Regions from separate parts of the Vibrio parahaemolyticus genome, predicted to be linked through region 1. Evidence: predicted binding sites of a transcription regulator. Region 1 holds the regulator's gene; each other region holds the start of a gene.

Region 1 (7,461 bases):
TGGCATCCATGGAAGGGCAGGAGACGGAATTACCTGCGACATTGAGCCCTGGCGTGACGCTTTAAGTTTCAACAATAACAGGGTCACGACCATGCATCGTGGCCCAATGTGCTGACGCATCATTTAGGTTTGGGTAGTACGCGTTGGCATTACACGGCAAGTGAGCACAGACTCAAAAAGCGTGTTTGACTGACTGACTGACATTTACCGTCACAGGTTGATGGTTGCTCGTTCATTATTCTGGACAGCTTTTGGGCTGTGAACGAGCGACCACACTCTTATCTTAATCCTACATCTCGTAACAAGGAGTCGTTATGACGCCCGATGTGTTATTTGAATCGCTATGGCAAGACTACATCCAACGTCTTTGTCCTTCTGCTGCTAAGGTGCATCAGCTTCTACAAGAAGATGAGGCTCTGATTAATGATCATATTGCTTTACGCACTTTCAATGTTGAACCGCTAGGTATCGAGACATTGGCGAAACCGTTTTTAGCTGCTGGCTATAAAGCGTGTGGGGACTACGTATTTGAGAGCAAAAAACTGGTCGCAAAACATTATGAGCACCCAGATCCGAATCAGCCTAAAGTCTTCATCAGTGAGCTGAAAGTCGAAGAGTGTTCGCCAGAGCTGCAAGATATTGTGGCGAAACTGGTTGCGCAAGTGGATGCTGAAAAACTGTCGGGCAGTGCATTTCTGCATGGCGGTCGCTTATGGGATCTAAGCTTTGCTGATTACCAAACGTTGGCTAAAGAGAGCGAGTATGCGTCTTGGCTGGCCGCGCACGGTTATGGTGCTAATCACTTTACGGTGAGTGTGAATCAGCTGAATCAACACGATGAAGTCAAACAGGTTAACGACCATCTTCGTCAGGCAGGGTTTGTGATCAATGAGTCGGGCGGTGAGGTGAAAGGCTCACCAGACGTGTTGCTTGAGCAATCGTCGACGATGGCAGACAAAGTGCCAGTGACCTTCGAAGAAGGTTCGGAAATTATCCCAGGTGGCTTTTACGAGTTTGCTAAACGTTACCCAATGGAGAATGGCGAGTTGTATCCAGGCTTTGTTGCAGCATCAGCAGACAAAATTTTTGAAAGTACTAATGGCTAAACGCCATGGAATACCTCGGGCTAACGTTGTTGTTTGTTAGCCTCTTGCGACCTAGGGTTTGACTGAGTTGCAAGGTAAATAACAAGGTAAATAAAAAGCCACCAATGTCGCCATTGGTGGCTTTTATAATTTTGTTCGTGTCACTCTAAATTGAGATTAACGAGTACCGTAAACAACGATAGTTTTACCGTGCGCAGAGATTAGGTTCTGCTCTTCTAGCATCTTCAAGATACGACCTACTGTCTCACGAGAACAGCCAACGATTTGACCGATTTCTTGACGAGTGATCTTGATTTGCATGCCGTCTGGGTGAGTCATCGCATCTGGTTGTTTAGCAAGGTTCAGAAGCGTCTGAGCGATACGACCAGTTACGTCTAGGAACGCTAGGTCACCCACTTTTTGGCTAGTTACTTGAAGACGACGAGCCATCTGCGCAGAAAGACGCATTAGGATGTCTGGGTTTACTTGGATAAGCTGACGGAATTTCTTGAAAGAAATTTCAGCAACTTCACAAGGAGATTTAGCGCGAACCCAAGCTGTACGCTCTTGGTCTTCTTCGAATAGACCAAGTTCACCAATAAAGTCACCTTGGTTTAGGTAAGAAAGAATCATTTCCTTACCTTCTTCGTCCTTGATAAGAACCGCAACAGAGCCTTTAACGATGTAGTACAACGTTTCAGCTTTTTCACCTGCGTGAATTAGCGTGCTCTTTGATGGGTACTTATGAATATGACAGTGTGAAAGAAACCACTCTAATGTTGGGTCGGTTTGAGGTTTACCTAGAACCATAATATCTCACTTCCTCTGCAGGGTACGCTTGCGCTATCCATATTTTAGCTAAGCCTGAATTAGGCTTACTAGAATAAGAGCACTTTTTATATGCTGCAAGCTCTCTTGTGTTTCGGTAAGAAATAGTATCCTTTTTCGAAAACGATTTCTTGATTTTAATCGTGCCATGATTGAGATTTTGTAAGCAAAACTGTGCACATGATCACGGTATGAAAAGTAAACATCTAGCCCGCTACGTTTTTAGCCAATTTTTCCTGTTTCAATCAGCTGTTGTAGGATAGGCCTAACTATGAGCTCCATTGCAAAGCTCATTTTGCCGCCTGGCACAACAATGGTGTTGTGGCGCGACATAAATGAGCCATCAATCATGGCCAGCAGATATGGGAAGTCGACATTCTTAATGCCACGCAGACGAATCACCACAAAGCTTTCATCTAAACTCGGAATGCCTTTGGCGTTAAGCGGGTTGGAGGTATCGACGGTTGGGACGCGTTGAAAGTTGATGTGAGTACGAGAAAACTGCGGAGTGATGTAATTGAGGTAATCGTCCATTGAGCGCACGATTGAGTCCATCACCGCTTCACGCGAATGGCCGCGATCGCGAGTGTCGCGCACGAATTTTTGGATCCACTCTAAGTTTACAATTGGCACCATGCCAATTAAGAAGTCCACATGCTGAGCAACATTAACATCGCCATCAACCACACCACCATGCAGCCCTTCATAAAACAGCACGTCGCTGTTTTCAGGTAAGTCTTGCCATGGTGTAAATGTGCCTGGCATTTGATTGTAGGGAACTGCTTCGTCAAACGTATGCAGATAACGGCGCACGCTGCCAGTGCCGTCATGACCGAACTTACGGAAAAACTCTTCTAATCCCGGGAAGTCATTCGCTTGCGGACCAAAGTAACTGATATGTCGGCCTTGCTCGCGGGCTTTGCGAATTTCGATGTCCATTTCAGGGCGAGTAAAGCGATGGAAGCTGTCTCCTTCCACCCATGCCGGCCTGATGTTCATCATATTGAACATCTTGCGGAATGCTTCAGACGTCGTGGTTGTGCCGGCACCGGATGAACCAGTAACCGCAATGATTGGGTGTTTAGCTGACATGACAAACCTTGTCGAAAATTACGTACCTGTAAAGTGCAGCAGCGAACCGCTGCACGGTCGATAACCCACTATAGCATGTAACAACGACTTGTCATCGAGTGGGATACGGTAAAAATGTGAACGTGCTAAAACTTTGCTTTGAGTTGAATATCAACCGTTTCATGCAGTTCTGAGAACACGATGACGGCTTCACCTTTTTCTAGTTGCGTCTTCACTTGATCGATTTTGTTTTGCAGTGAAATTTCAACCGCGCCATAGTCGGTGCCTTCGCGTAGCACGAACTCACGAATTAGATTTTCCAGTGTTTCTGGCGCGATGTCTTGCCAAGGAATGATCATAAATACCTCAAACTTTTATGATGAAAGGCTAGTTTACTGTGTTCGCGGTTTGGATACAGCTGAAAGGTACTCTGCCGCGACACTTTCGTAGTACGCGGGCAGGGCTTCCTCTAACCAGAACTTTGGTTTTAATGCAGTACCAGTCAGAAAACCAACGTGTCCGCCGTGCTCAAACAGACGGTAATCAATGTTATCTGGCAGAACAAATTTGGGGATCACCTCTTCGGTCATGAACGGGTCGTCTTTGGCGTGGATGATCAAAGTTGGCAAGGTGATCTGCTGTAACTTGCTCAATCCTGAGCATTGATCGTAATAATCTTGTGCATCCTTAAAACCATGCAGAGGTGCAGTGATCAAGTCATCAAATTCGTACAGACGAGTGACGCGCTTGATGGAGTTGTACGACAGCGCCAATTCGCCATGCAGTAAATGATGTTTTTGTAGAGCATTCCTTTTGAGCGAAGAGAGTAGGTAACGGCGATACACTTTGGAAAAGCCCTGCTCAATTCGATTGGCACAAGCCGCCAAATCCAGTGGTGCAGAGACGATGGTGGCCGCTTTTAAAATCGGGTCATCTTTGTATTGGGCTAAGTAGTTCGCCAGCATATTGCCCCCAAGGGAGATGCCGACGGCGACTTTTGGATTGTTTGGAAAGCGCAGATGGAGGTGTTCCAAAAAGAAGCGAGCGTCCGTTACTTCTCCTGAATGGTATGCGCGAGCTTTTTTGTTCGGTTTGCCGCTACAGCCACGAAAATGCATCATCACCGATAACCAACCAGATTTCGCAAACGCATTCATCAGGCCGTTTGCATACGGGCTGTAGAAGCATCCTTCCAAGCCATGAAACAAAACGAAGATGGGTTTGTTCTGCGCGGGTTCTTTGGTGGGATCTTCACTCCAAGCGAGATCGAGGAAGTCGCCATCGTCGGTATCCAGCGTCTGCCAAATAGGCGTAAACAGCGCTTTTTTACGAATAAAGCGCGGTAAAAGGGTCTGAAGGTGCGGGTTCTTGATCCCGGCGGCTGCGAAAAATTGTGTCATACCTAACTGCTCTTATATGGTCCTTCATGTCAGTTGAAGAACTTATTAATATAATCCTTTATAAAGATTATAGGTATTCTACAGCGTTATGAGTGTTTTGGTGGGTGAATGTTTGGCACAGGGATAGCAAAGGCTTGTTGCAAATGCTCTCCACCAAGCTGACGACAGTATCTGAGCGTGAGTGGATCGCCATCGTTTTTAATCAGTGTAAGTGAGTTAATACAGTCGACCAAATCGGCTTGTTGTTGCTTTTCGAGTTGCAGTTCAAACTGCAGGCTTTCTCGATATAACGCATCGTTCACTTGGGATTTTAGATGACGTCGCAGGTCGCGAAAAGAGTGCAGCAGCGTTTCACTACGGCCAAGACAGCTTTGGACTAAGTGCCAGTCTTTCTCTTGGAAGATAAGCTGCTGCTCGTCGAGCCAACGGAGCAGCAGTAATAGATTCACGTTACCGTGGTAATTGTTTTGCAATGATAAACACGCTTCTTTTACTTCTCGCACGCCATAAAACTGCAGGCTGAACTGCCAAAGGTGTTCTAGGGTAAGAGTGTATTCCGCGTGTTTGTTTGTCATTGGTTAAACTCTAGCTCCATCTGCTCCAGTTCTTCCTGAGCAGACATCCATTCCATTTCCACTTCTTCAAGTTCTGATTTGCTCGAAGCTTGAAGGGCCAGCACTTCATTTAGTTTAGCTTTATTTTCGGCTTCATACAGTGAGTTATCCGCCAATTGTTCTTCAGCCTCTGCCAGTGCTACACCTAACTTATCCATTTTATTTTCTAATTGTGTCAGGGTTTTGCGAATTGGCGCCGTCAGTTTACGAAATTCCGCTTCGCGACGTTTTTGCTCTTTCTTCGCAGCGGCACTGTTTGCGGTATCTTTAACTGGTTGCGACGCTTGTGCTTCTTTTCGCTCGGCTTTTTGTTGTTCGGTCAACCATTTGTAGTAGTCGTTTAAGTCACCATCGAATGGCGCAACTTGGCGATCATGCACTAAGTACAAATCATCGGTGGTTGCGCGCAGTAAGTAGCGGTCGTGTGAAACAATCACCATCGCACCTTCGAACGTTTGCAGAGCCATGGTTAACGCTTGGCGCATGTCTAAGTCTAGGTGGTTGGTTGGTTCGTCGAGTAGCAATAAGTTTGGTTTTTGCCACACGATCAACGCCAGCACCAAGCGTGCCTTTTCACCACCAGAGAACGGTGCGACTTTTTCTAGCGCTTTGTCGCCTTGGAAACCAAAACTACCTAGGTAATCGCGCAGTTGCTGCTCTGTTTGATCCGGTGCAATCTGCATCATGTGCTGCAGTGGCGTTTCTTCTGGGTGCAACGTCTCCAACTGGTGCTGAGCAAAGTAGCCGATCTTTACGCCTTGCGAATAGGTGAGATCGCCGCCTTGCGCTTTAAGTTCACCTGAAAGCAGTTTGATTAAGGTCGATTTACCTGCGCCGTTGCGGCCAAGCAAACCAATACGGCTGCCCGGTACTAAGTTCAGACGAATCTTTTCTAAAATTAGGTTGTCGCCGTAACCTGCCGATACGTCGTCCATCATCATTATTGGATTTGGCAGCGCAGCTGGTTGGCGGAATTCAAAGCTGAATGGGTTATCGAACTGCGCGGGCAAGACTTTTTCCATGCGTTCTAGCGCTTTGATTCGACTTTGCGCTTGGCGCGCTTTCGATGCTTTGTAGCGGAAGCGGTCGATGTAGCTTTGCATGTGCGACATTTGCTTTTGTTGTTTCTCGAACATCGCTTGTTGCAGCATCATTTTTTGCGCACGTTGATTTTCGAATGACGAGTAGTTGCCCGTGTATTCGTTCAGCTGTTGGTTTTCGATATGGATGATGCGACCAACGATCGGATCTAGGAAATCTCGGTCGTGCGAGATCAAGATCAGCGTGCCAGGGTAGTTTTGCAGCCAGCGCTCTAACCACATTACGGCGTCCAAATCCAAGTGGTTGGTTGGTTCGTCGAGCAGTAGTAGATCGGAACGACACAATAGTGCTTGAGCTAAGTTAAGGCGCATACGCCAACCACCAGAGAACTGAGTTAAGTTCCAGCTCATCTGTTCTTGGCTAAAGCCAAGGCCGTCAAGCAGTTCTGCCGCACGGGCACGGATGCTATAGCCGCCAATGGTTTCGATCTTGCCGTGAATTTCTGCCACCAGCGTACCGTTGTCTTTTTCTTCTGCAACCGCTAGCTGTTGCTCAAGACCGCGGTATTCGCGATCACCATCAATGACGTATTCCAGTGCGCTGCGTTCTAAAGCAGGTGTTTCCTGCGCTACCCACGCCAATTCCCAATGCTGAGGTTGGCTGAACGAGCCCGCGTCAATCGACAGTTCATCTTTCAGTAGAGCAAATAAGGTCGATTTACCACAGCCGTTTTTGCCAACCAGACCCACTTTGTCACCTGGGTGAATGGTTGCCGATGCTTGGTCTAAAAGAGGTTTACCGCCACGCAGTAACTGAATATCAGAGAAGGTAATCATAGGGTTTTTGTTCACTTTGCGCAGCGCGCGTTTCTTGGTCGTTGATCTCGCGATGAATAGTAGGGCTATTGACGGGAAAAGTCGATCACTGAGCTTTAATTGCATTATGCTATACAAAAAAGTATAACAATTTGATAACGGATAAAAATCACCACAAGGACGACCATTTGGCTGTAGCAGCGTCTATTCTCCCAAGAGTTCTGGTCATTTATGCTCACCCAGAGCCGCACAACTCCATTGCCAATCAAGTGATGATAAAGCGAGTGCAATCACTTGAGCACGTGACGGTGCACGATCTTTATGGCGCTTATCCTGATTTCTTTATCGATGTGAATCACGAACATGATCTACTGATGAATCATGATGTGATTGTCTTTCATCATCCTCTTTATATGTATTCATGTCCGGCGTTGTTGAAAGAGTGGTTAGACCGAGTACTCGGCAAGGGCTTTGCGTTTGGCGACGGTTCTGCACTGGAAGGCAAATATTGGCGCAGTGTGATCACCACGGGTGGTAAAGAAGAAGCTTTCAGTGCTAGGGGGTATAACAAGTATCCGTTAGAGCAGATTCTGCAACCGTTCGAGTT
Region 2 (7,461 bases), 1.8 Mb from region 1:
ATATGACGCAACGTATTGATATTCGCTTTAACAACGAGTTCAGCCGCGTTAGTGGCCATATCAACACGTTAGCGGACAGCTTGCACGACATTCTAGTGAAGCTAAATGAAGCATCAGAAAACTTAGCCTCGACCGCGACAACCAACGAACGAACGTCTTCTCAAGCGCAATCTAAGCTGAATGCACAACGTGAGCAGACCGCCAACGTGGCAACGGCTATGACCGAGATGTCTCACTCGGTTCAAGAAGTTGCGCAAAGCGCTCAAGGCTCTTTGGAAATGGTTCAACGTGTTGAGTCTGCATCCGAAGAAGGCCGAAATGTCATGAGTAGTAACATTTCGACTATCAATCAGCTAGAAACGCGCCTTCACGAGTCTGTGTCTGCCGTTTCTGAACTGCAAAAGATGAGTGGTCAAATTGGCTCAATTTTGGATGTCATCCGCAACATTGCTGAGCAAACCAACTTGTTGGCTCTCAATGCCGCGATTGAAGCAGCACGTGCAGGAGAGCAAGGACGCGGATTTGCCGTGGTAGCCGATGAGGTGCGTGTGCTGGCATCAAAAACCACACAATCCACCACAGAAATCGAATCGATGATCAGCAATCTGCAATCGAGCTCTCAGTCAGCCAACCAAGTGATTCAAAGCTGCATGAGTGATATGGAAATGTCGGTTGAGCAAGCCTCGAAAGCGAACAGTTCAATGGAAGAGATCCAAGCACTCATTATCGAAATCAGCCAAATGAGTACGCACATTTCTCAAGCGGCAGCAGAGCAAAGCGAAACCTCAGCAGATATTGCGCGCAATATTGAAGACATCAACAATATTGCGGATGAAAGTTACCACGCGATGTCGAGCATCACTCATACGAGTGAATCTCTCACTCAGCTTGCTCATCAGCAAAATGAATTAGTCCATCGCTTTAAATTGTAAATTTTTATGCAATAGTTGCTGCAACCAGCTGTATAAGGGCGACTTTTTATGAAGTCGCCCTTGTTTTTTCTCGGCCTTGTCTACATATGGGTAATATGGCCTGCTCATCCCTTGCACTTCTCTTTTCGAGCGGCCACACAAAAAGGAAAATCTATGGCTGTTCATGTTGGTATTATCGACCAAGACCCAGTGAGATTGGTCACTCCTCTATTGGATAATCGCACTTTAAGCACACATATCGTATTCATTGGTGACAAAACACAGGTAGATATGTTTGACCGACTGAGTAGCGTGTTAGAGCAGCGAGAGATTACTTCTGAATTTTTTGAAATTCCGTCGGCTGTCAATACAACCCTGATTAAACAATCGATTCAAAAGCTCGCGAAAGATCTTCACGACCGTGGAGAAGACGTCAAACTGAACGCAAGCTGTGGCCTTCGTCATCGATTGTTGTCGGTTTACGAGGTTTTCCGTACTTATTGCTGGCCTATCTTCGTAGTTGAACCAAACAGTGACAAACTTTGCTGGCTTTACCCAGATGGCAAAGAAGATACGCAAGTTGAAGACCACATTACTATCTCCGACTACCTAACCATTTTCGGTGCGCGCGGCGAGTTCCACCACGTAGACCTTCCTCCTCTTCTTGATCAAAAACTGTATGAGCTTGGCGAACGCTGGGCGTCAAATGCGCTTGAATTGGGCCCAGGCTTGGCGACACTTAACTACCTTGCGACAACCTGCCGTAAGGAACAGAAGCTGGATGTGGAGCTCTCAGAGAAGCAACAAGGCTACCGTGAACTCAACATGCTGCTGTCGGATCTTGTCGAAGCACAGATCGCGACTTACGAAAATGGCATTTTGACCTTCGCGAACGAAGACGCACGTCGATTCTCTAACGGCGAATGGTTGGAGACCCTGGTTCACAGCACTGTGAAGCAAATCCAAGACACCATGCCAACGATTCAAGACCGCTCTTTGAATGTTCAGGTTTATCGTAAGCTGGGTGAAAGTGAAGTACGTAACGAGCTAGACGTAGCAACGGTTGTAAATAACAAGCTGCACATCATTGAGTGTAAAACAAAAGGCATGCGCGATGATGGTGACGATACGCTGTACAAGCTGGAATCTTTGCGTGACCTGCTAGGTGGTCTACAAGCTCGCGCTATGCTGGTGAGCTTCCGCCCTCTTCGTCACAATGATATTACTCGTGCAGAGGATCTTGGCCTTGCGCTTATCGGCCCTGAAGAGCTGAAAGATCTCAAAACGCATCTTGCGAAATGGTTTGAAGCCGCTGGCGGTTCTGACGAAATTTAGTCGCCCTCTAAAACCACGAAAGCAGCTCACTGGAGCTGCTTTTTTAATGCCTGTTTTTAGTGCCTATCCTAGCTTCAATCACTTTGCGTTTCAGAATCTAGAAAATCGCACCTTGAACAAGGCACATAGAAAAACCCAGAGGCAAGCCTCTGGGTTTTTCTGTTTGTTTAAATGCCAACTAAAGTGAGCGCTTAAAGCATTTTACGTGCTGCTTCTACTACAACTTTAATTGAGCGAGCTTCCGTTTCTTTCAGTGTTGAATGATCTGGAATCTCTTTTTGTGTACGGTTAATGATTACACCCGCCACACAACCTGCTTTCAGGCCAGAGCTTGCACACATGGTAAGTAGCGTTGCTGATTCCATTTCGAAGTTCAGCACGCCCATGTCTTGCCACTCTTTCATAGAGCCTTGGAAACGCTTCACAACACGACCAGTGAATGTGTCGTAACGCTCTTGACCTGGGTAGAAAGTGTCACTTGAAGCAGTCACACCCATATGAACTGTTGCACCAGATTCTTCAACTGCTGCTTTCATCGCGGTTGCAACATCAAAGTCTGCAACTGCTGGGAATTCCATTGGAGCGAAGTGTAGGCTTGCACCATCTAGACGAACAGAACCCGTTGTCACGATCATATCGCCTACGTTTACGTGTGGTTGAATTGCACCAGTCGTACCTACACGTAGGAATGTGCGAACACCAAGCTGTGCTAGCTCTTCTACTGCGATAGAGGTAGATGGACCACCGATACCTGTTGAACAAACCACAACTGGCTTACCGTCTAGTTCTGCGCGGTAAAGCGTGTATTCGCGGTGACTTGCTAGGAATACAGGGTTTTCCATTTGTTCTGCGATTTTTTGAACACGCGCTGGATCACCTGGAATGATGGCTAGAGTTGCACCATTAAGATCAGCTTCAGTAACACCTAAATGGAATACAGCTTGAGACATATGTCGCTCCTTATTGTGGCTTATTTTGTAAACAATAAGCTCATTAGTAAGTTGTTGGGTACAGGAGCACTGTAGCGAACCTTGCATCAACATAGAGTGATCACAATCACATTGATAAAATGTAATAAATCTACAATTTCAAATTAAAACGGTTTTGATCACATTATTCGGGCAAACTTATCATTTCGTTGCATAACAACAAGTCCGACGGCTCAGATTGCATTCACAAAACTTATAGTGCTCACAGAAACATAAAAACCCGAGACGAGAAACGCCTCGGGTTAAATATAGAGCAACTTTGAGAATAGCGTTATTGCACTTGTTTAGATTCAAACCGCAGAAGTCGTAGCGCATTGAGTGTCACTAACGCAGTCGCCCCACTGTCTGCCAAGACCGCAACCCAAAGCCCAGTGATACCCAATAAACTGGTGACTAAGAACACGCCTTTTAAGCCAAGCGCCAATGCCACGTTTTGACGAATGTTGTTTAGCGTCGCACGTGATAATTCAATCATTGCTGGCAATTCAACCAAGCGGTTGTGCGTTAGTGCCGCATCAGCAGTTTCTAATGCGACGTCAGTACCTCCGCCCATCGCGATACCAATGCTAGACGCTTTCATCGCAGGTGCGTCGTTAATACCATCACCAACCATCGCAACCGTGTGCTCAGTAGAAAGTTGTTCCACATAACGCACTTTATCGGCAGGCAACAAGCTCGCTTTGTAATCCAAACCAATTTGATGGGCTATCGCTTCCGCACTGCGTGGGTTGTCCCCCGTCAACATCACAGAACTCACGCCAAACATTTTCAACGTGGCGATTGCCTGTTGAGCATCTTGACGAAGAGTATCTTGCCACGCGATCACGCCAATAACTTCGTAATCGTGACGAACGATAACCACGGTTTTGCCTTGTTCTTCCAGTTCAATAACACGTTGTTCAACTTTCGAAGAAACAGGGAAGTCCGCTTTTGATGGCGCAATAACTTGCACTAATTTACCGTTCACCAAACCTGTTACACCAGAGCCGACTTGAGCAGTTTTATCACTTGCCTCAGGAATCGAAACGCCTTGTTCTTCAGCCCGCTTCACTAATGAAACCGCTAAAGGATGGCTTGACCCCATCTCGATAGAAGCCGTTAAACTCAGTAGTGTTTCTTCTGTTACATCATAAGTCACCACGTCCGTTACTTGCGGTTTACCTTGTGTCAACGTACCTGTTTTATCAAACGCGACCGACTCCACTTTGCCAAGCAACTCAAGCGCTGCCCCACCTTTGATCAATGCACCACGGCGTGCCGCAGCAGCCAGACCCGACGTAATCGCAGCAGGCGTTGAAATAACCAAGGCACAAGGACAAGCGATTAAGAGCAATGCTAAACCACGGTACACCCATGTTTCCCAAGGTTGAGCGAACAGTAATGGTGGCGTAACGATGACAGCAAGAGACACCAGCATCATAAGTGGCGTGTACCAGCGACTGAATTTATCGAGGAATCGTTCTAACGGCGCTTTGCGCGATTCAGCTTCTTCAATCAAATGAAGGATGCGGTCAATGGCATTTTCACCTTGGCGGGAGGTCACTTGCACCTGCACTACTTTATCGACTACCACCGCCCCCGCCATGATTTTCCCGCCCTCTTCATGCTCAACAGGAACTGATTCACCGGTCAATGCACTTTCATCAAAGCTGGCTAACGTCGTCATCAATACACCATCAGCAGGCAAACGACCGCCAGGTGCCACTTCAATGACGTCCCCAGGTTGAAGCTGAGACGCTGGCACTTCTTTGCGTACACCATCAATGATCAGCGTGGTGTTTTCTGGCACCAAATCCATTAATGCCTGAACGCCACTTCGAGCTCGTGACGATGCGTATGCTTCTAGCTTTTCACCAATAAGGAAGAGCAATAACACCATCGCGGCTTCTGCGGTTTCACCTAAGTACAACGCACCTAATGCAGCAACACTCATCAGTGTTTCAATGGCAAATGGTGTGCCACCACGAGCCAGTTTGACGGCCTTACGGGCAATAGGATACAAACCCAGCAAACAGGTTAAAGTAAAAATCCAGCTACTAAGCTGAGGGTTGATGCTTGCGACTAGGCCCGCAAATGCCATAGCACCTGCGATCGATAAAATCTGTAGATTGTCTTGAACAAAACCGGACCAGCCTTTGTTCTCTTTCTTTTGCTTTGGTTTATCCAGCGCAGAAAGCGGGAAACCAGTTTGGCGCGCAGTTTGTTCAATGATCGAACTTAGAGAATGGTCATCAAAATCGACAACTAACTTTTCTGTAGCAAAAAGGACTTTGGCATTCGTAACGCCTTGCAATGACATGATGGCTTTTTCAAGCTTTTTCGCGCAAGACGGGCAGTCCATATCGGACACGATCCAACTGCTACGAATCGAGGATTCTCGCTGTTCCGCGGGGCCTTCTTCATCGGCGGTGTCCGAACTGCAACTGCCTCCACTACAGCAAGAGCTTTCAACAGTATCAACACCCGCTTGAGCAATATTTAGCGTCGGTTTAGTTGGCGCGCAGCAAGAGTCATGGGCGCTGAGTGGCACCGCAGTTTTGATTTTGCCTGACTGGCAACCTTGATGTTTTGTACACATAGTTTATTTTCCTTATTGGCTGAGACTGTTCATCTACCACTAAGGATAAACCTTGGAGCTAGCTCCAAGGTCAAGACGAATTTTGTTAAAAGAGAAAAATAACCACTTCGCTCAACCTCAGCCTCTTCCGAAAAAAGAAAGACGCCGCAGCGCCTTTCGAAGTAGTCATGTCGATGTCGTCATCAAACTGGATGTTTAAAGCATTCGTTTAACGTCATCCCAATAGCGCGCAGAACATCACGGCGAGTGATGATGCCAACAAGCTTTCCTCGGTCGTCAACTACTGGGTACATTTTTGGCTTACCGACTTTCATCATATCCGCCAATTCAATGACCGACATTTCTGGCGAGACGGACAACACATCTTCATGCATACACTCTTGCACAGTATGTGTATCTTGGCAGTGGTAGCTGGCTTTCACCAACTTATCTAACAAATCTTGTTCAGATAAGAACCCCACTACTTTTTCGTTTTCATCAATGACTGGACCACCAAGCGTCACGCTCTGCATCACTTTGTTCAAAGCGGCTGTGAGTGACATGTCTTTAGTGAAAGTCACCGCTTGCAACGTCATGTAATCTTTTACTTTTAATGAATGCATTCTTATCTCCTTAGCGGCATTTTATTGCGGCCTTAAGATAAGTGTCGTCTACTTTCTTGATTTTACTAAATGGAAATTAGCAATTTTGTTCATAGGCGTAGTCTATTGATCTCTATCAAAATTCATTTATCTACTGCTCTCAAGCTAAATCTTGTTGCATATTTATCCCAGTAAGAACAATTTATCTGCAGAAGTAAACACCAACAAAAGCCAGAGACATGACGAGGAAACGTCTCAAATGTCGCGCAGAAAATGCTCACTAATCCTAATTAGCTATGCAGCACATACAAAAAAGCCAGTCAGCAAAACTGACTGGCTTTCATCAAATCAAAAAGTGATTTAATTATGCATTTTCCATTGCTGCAACGATGTCACGCGCAACCGCCTCTGCGACTTTAATACCATCGATACCAGCAGAAAGAATACCACCAGCGTAACCTGCACCTTCACCCGCAGGGTAGAAGCCTTTTAAGTTTACACTTTGGAAATCTTTACCGCGCTTAATGCAAACTGGTGAAGAGGTACGAGTCTCAACGCCAGTCAACAGGCCATCTTCAGATGCAAAACCTTTGATCTTACGATCGAAAGCTGGAATGGCTTCACGAATCGCTTCTACCGCAAATGGAGGCAGCGCTTTCGATAAGTCTGTGAGCTTAATGCCCGGCGTGAAAGATGGCTCAACATCACCAAGTTGACTTGGATCGCGACCTTTCAGGAAGTCACCGATTTTCTGTGCTGGCGCATCGTAGTTTTCGCCGCCTAGTTTGTAAGCGTTAGATTCAAGTTCACGTTGGAAACGGATACCCGCTAGAGGATCACCCGGGTAATCCACCTCAGGAGAGATACCCACAACAATCGCACTGTTTGCGTTACGTTCTGCACGAGAGTATTGGCTCATGCCGTTCGTCACTACGCGACCTTCTTCAGATGTCGCCGCAACAACAGTGCCGCCTGGACACATACAGAAGCTGTACACGGTACGACCATTTTTACAATGATGAACCAGTTTATAATCCGCAGCACCAAGAATTGGGTGACCCGCATTT
Region 3 (7,461 bases), 2.6 Mb from region 1:
GGCGCGATATAGTAATGAATCCCCTAGATAGGATCAATACGTATGGCAATTTTTTCGCCACTTTTTTCACCAATCCGGTGATATTAGTATATTTCCGAACACACTCCGTAGGTTGACTCGTATTCCTGGGACGATTTTAATAAACTCTACAGTCCTTTCTTCTTTTATATAGCTATGAATCTATGCGTCCATCCATTGCTAGAGTGGCACTGCCCGTACCTCTCGACAAACAATTTGACTATGCCATCCCAGGACACCTGTTTCCTATCATTGGCGGGCGCGTATCCGTACCTTTTGGACGTCAAACGTTAGTTGGCATCGTCACCGCGATGGTTAATCACTCGGATTTCCCCAAAGATCAACTCAAGCCAATCAAAGCAGTTCTTGATTCTCAGCCGGTATGGCCTGAAAAGCTTTATTCGTTGCTGATTTGGTGCAGCCAGTTCTACCAATACCCACTTGGAGATACGCTACACAATGCGATGCCAGCAGCTCTGCGTAAAGGAAAGCCTGCAGATTTTGCGACGCTACAAGAGTGGCAAATTACCGAATCCGGTAAAGACAAGCTGATGCAAGGGCTTGATCGTCGAGCGATCAAACAACAGAAGGTCTTGCAAATGTTGGTTAACGGCGCTTTGCCTCACCAGGAATTTGTCGACCAAGAGATAACCTCAACTGTACTAAAGTCTTTAGAAGATAAAGGCTGGATTGAACGTATCGAGAAGAAGCCTGCAATCACCCAGTGGGGACAGCACGTTGAATGCGACGTCGAGAAGCCAAAGCTCAACCACGAACAAGCGCTAGCTATTGCGAGCGTAAATAGCCAAACAGGTTTTGCCTGCTATTTATTAGAAGGCGTCACGGGCTCAGGTAAGACAGAAGTGTACCTCAACCTGATCAAGCCGGTCTTAGAGAAAGGTAAACAAGCCTTGGTTTTAGTACCAGAGATTGGCTTAACACCACAAACCATCAACCGCTTTAAACGCCGTTTTAATGTGCCAGTTGACGTTATCCACTCCGGATTAAACGAGACGGAACGTCTGAATGCGTGGCTTTCTGCACGCGACAAAGCGGCCGGAATCATTATCGGCACACGATCTGCCCTACTCGCGCCTTTTGCTGATCTCGGGATTATCATTGTGGACGAGGAACATGACACCTCTTACAAACAGCAAGATAGCTTGCGTTATCATGCACGCGATGTTGCTGTAATGCGCGCCCATAAAGAACAAGTTCCGATTGTTCTGGGCTCAGCTACACCTGCACTGGAGACATTGCACAATGCCTTGTCAGGCAAGTATCACCATTTAACCCTGACCCAACGCGCAGGCTCTGCGGTTCCTACTTCTAATAAAGTGCTCGACGTCAAAGGTCAGTATTTAGAAAGTGGTTTATCTGCCCCATTGATTGCGGAAATGCGCAAACACCTTAAAGCAGGCAATCAGGTGATGCTGTTTCTTAACCGTCGTGGTTTCTCCCCTGCTCTCATGTGCCATGAATGTGGTTGGATTGCCGAATGCAAACGTTGTGATGCTTATTACACCTTCCACCAATACAGCAATGAGATTCGCTGCCACCATTGTGGCTCGCAGCAACCAGTGATTCATCAGTGTCAGGGCTGTGGTTCAACTCAACTGGTTACCGTTGGTGTCGGTACCGAACAGTTAGAACAACAATTGGCACAACTGTTCCCCGAATACAAAGCCATCCGTATCGACAGAGATAGCACGCGCCGCAAAGGCAGTTTAGAAGATGCGCTGGACTCCATCCGCAAGGGTGAATATCAAATTTTAATTGGCACTCAAATGTTAGCTAAGGGACACCATTTCCCCAATGTAACGCTCGTTGCCTTGCTAGATGTTGATGGCTCTCTATATAGTAGCGACTTCCGCGCCTCCGAAAGATTAGCGCAGTTATTCATTCAAGTCGCAGGGCGAGCCGGACGTGCAAGTAAGCCGGGGGAAGTGGTTTTACAGACTCACCATCCTGAGCACAGTTTGTTGCAAGCCTTATTGGAAAAAGACTACCGACACTTCGCTATGACGGCATTAGAGGAACGTAAACTGGCGCAGTTGCCACCGTACAGTTTCCTGACTCTATTTAAAGCCGAAGCGAATAAGAGCGAGATCGTAGAAGACTTTCTGCGCCAAGTTCGCTTTACCTTAGAATCACACCCTTTGTTTGACGACACCTGCATGGTGCTTGGTCCAACACCATCGCCTCTCGCCAAACGCGCAGGCAAATACCGTTGGCAGCTGTTACTCCAAACCCAGCACCGTTCATTAATGCAAAAGTTATTAACCAGTGCCAAACCTGCTATTGAGTTGTTGCCTAATGCCAAAAAAGTTCGCTGGAATTTAGACATAGAACCACAAGATCTCAGCTAGCAAACGTTTAACTATGTAATGAATTACCTTTTAATGTGATGAGACTCACATCAAGATTGCAATTTTTGTTAAACAGACCGTAACTTTCCCGATAGAAATGAATAGACTATCCAAATTAGCAAAGTCTAAAGTGGGTTTACCCCATAGGCTTAGATTAAAACAATGACTATTCCCAAAATTTGAAGCAGTAGCCAAGCGATGCTTTATCGCCTACTCCCTAAAAATAACCACTAACAACGTGATTAGATAGGCACTGATTACCAGTGATAAAAACCTACGACTTCTGACAGGGAATAACGTCATCTTGGCAAAAATTTGAGAGGTTAAACACTATGGCGACAATGAAGGATGTTGCCCAGCTTGCGGGAGTGTCGACAGCTACGGTATCTCGAGCATTAATGAATCCAGAAAAAGTCTCTTCTTCAACAAGAAAAAGAGTCGAAGATGCCGTCCTTGAAGCGGGCTATTCTCCAAATTCATTAGCGCGTAATCTACGTAGAAACGAATCAAAAACGATTGTTACCATCGTTCCTGACATCTGTGATCCTTACTTTTCTGAAATCATTCGTGGTATCGAAGACGCAGCTATGGAACATGGCTACCTCGTACTGCTCGGTGACAGCGGCCAGCAGAAAAAGCGTGAAAGCTCGTTTGTGAATCTAGTGTTCACCAAACAAGCCGATGGCATGTTACTGCTTGGTACCGACCTGCCATTTGATGTCAGCAAGCCAGAACAGAAAAACCTGCCACCAATGGTCATGGCTTGTGAGTTTGCGCCAGAGCTAGAATTACCAACCGTGCACATTGACAACCTAACGTCTGCTTTTGAAGCGGTCAATTACCTAACTCAACTTGGCCATAAACGCATAGCACAAATTTCAGGGCCAGACACAGCGGTATTGTGCCAGTTCCGCCAGCAAGGTTATCAACAAGCCTTGCGTCGCGCGGGGATTAGTAAAGACCCACAATACAGTGTTATCACTGAGTTTTCTTTTGACGGCGGCGCGAAAGCTGTACGTAAGTTGCTAGAACTTCCAGAGCCACCAACTGCGATTTTCTGCCACTGCGACACCATGGCAATCGGCGCAATCCAAGAAGCCAAACGACTCGGTCTGCGCGTTCCGCAAGATTTGTCAGTGGTTGGTTTCGATGATATCAACTTTGCTCAATACTGCGATCCACCGTTAACAACCATTTCTCAACCTCGTTATGAAATTGGCCGCCAAGCGATGCTTATGATGCTCGAACTCCTTAAAGGCCATGACGTTCATTCAGGTTCACGCTTACTAGAAACTAAGCTTGTTGTCCGTGGTAGCGCAGCGCCACCGCAACGCGCCTAAGCGCTCGGTAGTCCAACGCGACCTATCATGTAAACTAACGATAAGCGGTGCCCATTGGTGCCGCTTTTTGTCTTCTCTATCTGATACGTAGCTATCAAGATTACATCAATAGGGTGTTTTCTCGACCCGTTCTGGATTAACATATTTGGAAGAATCCTTGATGACCAGAAGTAACCGTGGCAAACAGAGATTATGTGAGACGGGGGCGAGGCGCTCCAAAAAAGTCGACAAAAAAACAACCTCCCAAAAGAAAACCTTGGCGTAGTGGTCTACTTGCAATCTTGCTTGTGGGCGGTTTTGGCTATGGTCTGTATTTATTAAGTAACGACCCAGAACCGAAACCACCCGTGGTGCAACAACCTACCACGACCGTCAGTAAGCCAAAGCCGAAAAAGGATTTGCCACCACCACCTGAAGAGAAGTGGGAATACGTCGAATCTTTACCCAAGCGAGAAGTGGAAGTCGTCGCTAAAGAAATCGAAGTATCTAAAATCCCATACGTAATGCAGTGTGGCGCTTACAAAACCCAAGCGCAGGCCGAAGAGCGAAAGCTGGCTATTGCTTTCCAAGGTCTTTCGAGCAAAATTCGTAAGAAAGAAGGCAGCTCTTGGTATCGTGTTGTACTTGGCCCGTACAAGTTCAAACGCGATGCAGAGAAAGATCGCCACAAGTTGCAACGCGCGAAAATCGAACCGTGCGCAATTTGGAAAGAAAACTTCTAATCTCACAAAGACCAACCGCATTCGCTGTTGGTCTTTTTTATTCCTCGCGTGTTATTGGCATCATCAGCGTTAGCAAATGTGAAAAACGCCCTCCCCTTGAATCCCAAGTTCCTCTCCCCCATATACTGAATTAAATCCAAAGAGAAATAATTAAGAGGTCGACTGTGACTACCATTGTATCTGTACGTCGAAATAACAAAGTCGTCATCGCGGGTGATGGCCAAGTATCTCTAGGCAATACCGTCATGAAAGGTAACGCGCGCAAAGTTCGCCGCCTATACAACAATAAAGTGCTTGCTGGCTTTGCTGGCGGTACAGCGGACGCCTTCACCCTATTTGAACGCTTTGAAAGCAAACTGCAAATGCACCAGGGCCATCTGACGAAAGCAGCCGTAGAACTGGCAAAAGACTGGCGCAGCGACCGAGCTCTTCGCAAATTAGAAGCGTTACTTGCTGTTGCAGACGAAACAGCATCACTCATCATCACTGGTAACGGCGATGTCGTTCAGCCAGAAAATGATTTGATTGCAATTGGTTCTGGTGGTGCATACGCACAAGCAGCCGCAACTGCACTTTTAGAAAATACTGACTTAGATGCACGTGAAATCGCGGAAAAGGCACTGAACATCGCTGGTGATATCTGTGTATTCACCAACCATCACCACACCGTAGAAGAGCTAGACTCAACTGCAGAGCCTGAAACCCCAGCCGCGTAATCGTAACGAAGTAAGGAAAGAATATGTCTGAAATGACCCCTCGCGAAATCGTTCATGAACTGAACCGTCACATCATTGGTCAAGACAAAGCAAAACGTTCGGTTGCGATTGCCCTTCGTAACCGCTGGCGCCGCATGCAGCTAGAAGAAAGCTTGCGCGTCGAAGTCACACCGAAGAACATTCTGATGATTGGTCCAACTGGTGTTGGTAAGACAGAGATCGCTCGTCGTCTTGCTAAACTAGCCAATGCGCCATTCATCAAAGTCGAAGCAACAAAGTTCACCGAAGTGGGCTATGTTGGTAAAGAAGTCGAAACCATCATTCGTGACCTGACTGATGTCGCTGTGAAGATGACCCACCAACAAGCGATGGAAAAAGTAAAATTCCGCGCGGAAGAGCAAGCTGAAGAGCGCATTCTAGATGCACTACTGCCACCAGCACGCGATAGCTGGGGTCAAGTCGAGCAGAAAGAAGACACCTCAAACACTCGCCAAATCTTCCGTAAAAAACTGCGTGAAGGTCAGCTAGACGATAAAGAGATTGAAATCGATGTAGCAGCGCCTCAAATGGGTGTGGAGATCATGGCACCTCCTGGTATGGAAGAAATGACCAACCAGCTACAAGGTATGTTCCAAAACCTTGCCGGCGACACCAAGAAAAAGCGTAAGCTGAAAATCAAAGACGCGATGAAAGCGCTGGCAGAAGAAGAAGCTGCAAAACTTGTAAACCAAGAAGAGCTAAAAGAAGCCGCGATTTTCAACGTAGAAAACAACGGTATTGTTTTCATTGATGAAATCGACAAGATTTGTAAGCGCGGCGAAAGCTCTGGCCCGGACGTGTCTCGTGAAGGTGTGCAACGTGACTTACTTCCTCTGATTGAAGGCAGTACCGTTTCGACAAAACACGGCATGGTAAAAACAGACCACATTCTGTTTGTTGCATCCGGAGCATTCCAAGTTGCCAAGCCATCTGATCTCATTCCAGAACTGCAAGGCCGTCTGCCAATCCGTGTGGAATTGGAAGCACTGAGCAGCCACGACTTCAAACGTATTTTGACTGAGCCTAAAGCGTCGCTGACTGAACAATACATTGCGCTGATGAAGACAGAAAACGTCGATATCGAATTTACCGAAGACGGTATCACGCAAATCGCAGAAGCGGCATGGACGGTAAACGAAACCACAGAAAACATTGGTGCTCGTCGTCTACATACCGTGATGGAACGTCTGATGGACGAAATCTCTTACGATGCAGCAGAGCAATCTGGTGCTAAGTTTGTGATTGATGCAGCTTACGTTAAAGAACGTTTAGGCGATACGATCGAAAACGAAGACCTAAGTCGCTTTATTCTGTAAACTCAGATTTCACCTTGATTTTAAAGGCTATCTCGAAAGAGGTAGCCTTTTTGTTTTTCGGGCATTTGCGTAAAGATTATTCTCAGATACGTACCAACAGTCATGCCTGCCTTGTTTTAGGTCAATAGCGTATCTGCTGCTTTGTGCTTATACTGGGCACATTGGTTACTAGCACGAAATTTCCATGAAACAATCTTTGCAGATCTGGCTTGAAGCCGCTCGCCCTAAAACATTGCCTCTCGCTCTGGTGTCTATTTTAACTGGTAGCGTACTTGCATACTCAGCCGGTCATTTCTCTTTGACCATCGCAATCATGGCCTTTGCTACGGCAACCTTATTGCAGATTCTATCGAACTTAGCCAACGACTATGGCGATGCAGTAAAAGGCACCGACAATGAAAACCGTTTAGGTCCACAGCGTGCGATGCAGACCGGTGCCGTTAGTGCCAAACAGATGAAACAGGCGATCATTTTTAATATCGTGCTTACCGCCATCTCGGGCTTGGTTTTGGTGTTTTACGCGCTGAGCTCGCCAGAAAGCATCATCACCTTCATCGGTTTGGGTATTCTTGCCATTATCGCGGCGATTGCTTACACCATGGGCAGTAAGCCCTACGGTTATGTCGGCTTAGGCGATATCTCCGTATTCCTGTTCTTTGGTCTGCTAGGCGTATCTGGTACATACTTCCTGCATACTGGACATGTAGACACCACTCTATTCTTACCAGCTCTGGGCTGTGGTTTACTCGCGGTAGCGGTACTGAACATCAACAACATGCGTGATATCGAGAACGATCGCGAATGTGGAAAGCGCACGGTCGCCGTCCGTTTGGGCCAACACAAAGCCAAGCAGTACCACTTTATCTTGCTTGGTGGTGCTATTTTAGCATTTGCGGCTTACTTGTTAATTCAAGACAAACCTCTGTGGATGAGCCTACCCT

What was found. Region 1 encodes CRP, which controls carbon source genes, mostly activating them, when cyclic AMP is high. Its sites were predicted from a motif close to TGTGANNNNNNTCACA; they were not measured.
Positions count from the first base shown of each region.
Region 2: udp (uridine phosphorylase) is a predicted target of CRP. The motif match lies at 3,292-3,307, and genes of this name have one in related genera.
Region 3: cytR (DNA-binding transcriptional regulator CytR) is a predicted target of CRP. The motif match lies at 2,422-2,437, and genes of this name have one in related genera.

Region 1 is NZ_UHIL01000001.1:3,033,650-3,041,110, reverse strand. Features, by position in the region: gene astD (succinylglutamate-semialdehyde dehydrogenase) at 1-65, shown strand, start outside; gene DYB02_RS15580 (DUF1338 domain-containing protein) at 315-1,106, shown strand; gene crp (cAMP-activated global transcriptional regulator CRP) at 1,263-1,895, opposite strand; gene DYB02_RS15570 (phosphoribulokinase) at 2,136-3,005, opposite strand; gene DYB02_RS15565 (YheU family protein) at 3,131-3,343, opposite strand; gene DYB02_RS15560 (hydrolase) at 3,377-4,384, opposite strand; gene DYB02_RS15555 (TIGR02444 family protein) at 4,471-4,959, opposite strand; gene DYB02_RS15550 (ABC transporter ATP-binding protein) at 4,956-6,875, opposite strand; gene kefG (glutathione-regulated potassium-efflux system ancillary protein KefG) at 7,043-7,461, shown strand, end outside.
Region 2 is NZ_UHIL01000001.1:1,193,520-1,200,980, reverse strand. Features, by position in the region: gene DYB02_RS06170 (methyl-accepting chemotaxis protein) at 1-932, shown strand, start outside; gene DYB02_RS06165 (DUF1887 family protein) at 1,086-2,246, shown strand; gene udp (uridine phosphorylase) at 2,438-3,196, opposite strand; gene DYB02_RS06150 (zinc/cadmium/mercury/lead-transporting ATPase) at 3,507-5,813, opposite strand; gene DYB02_RS06145 (CBS domain-containing protein) at 5,996-6,415, opposite strand; gene DYB02_RS06135 (NAD(P)/FAD-dependent oxidoreductase) at 6,759-7,461, opposite strand, start outside.
Region 3 is NZ_UHIL01000001.1:483,354-490,814, reverse strand. Features, by position in the region: gene priA (primosomal protein N') at 183-2,387, shown strand; gene cytR (DNA-binding transcriptional regulator CytR) at 2,681-3,727, shown strand; gene ftsN (cell division protein FtsN) at 3,904-4,449, shown strand; gene hslV (ATP-dependent protease subunit HslV) at 4,614-5,165, shown strand; gene hslU (ATP-dependent protease ATPase subunit HslU) at 5,189-6,520, shown strand; gene DYB02_RS02530 (1,4-dihydroxy-2-naphthoate polyprenyltransferase) at 6,705-7,461, shown strand, end outside.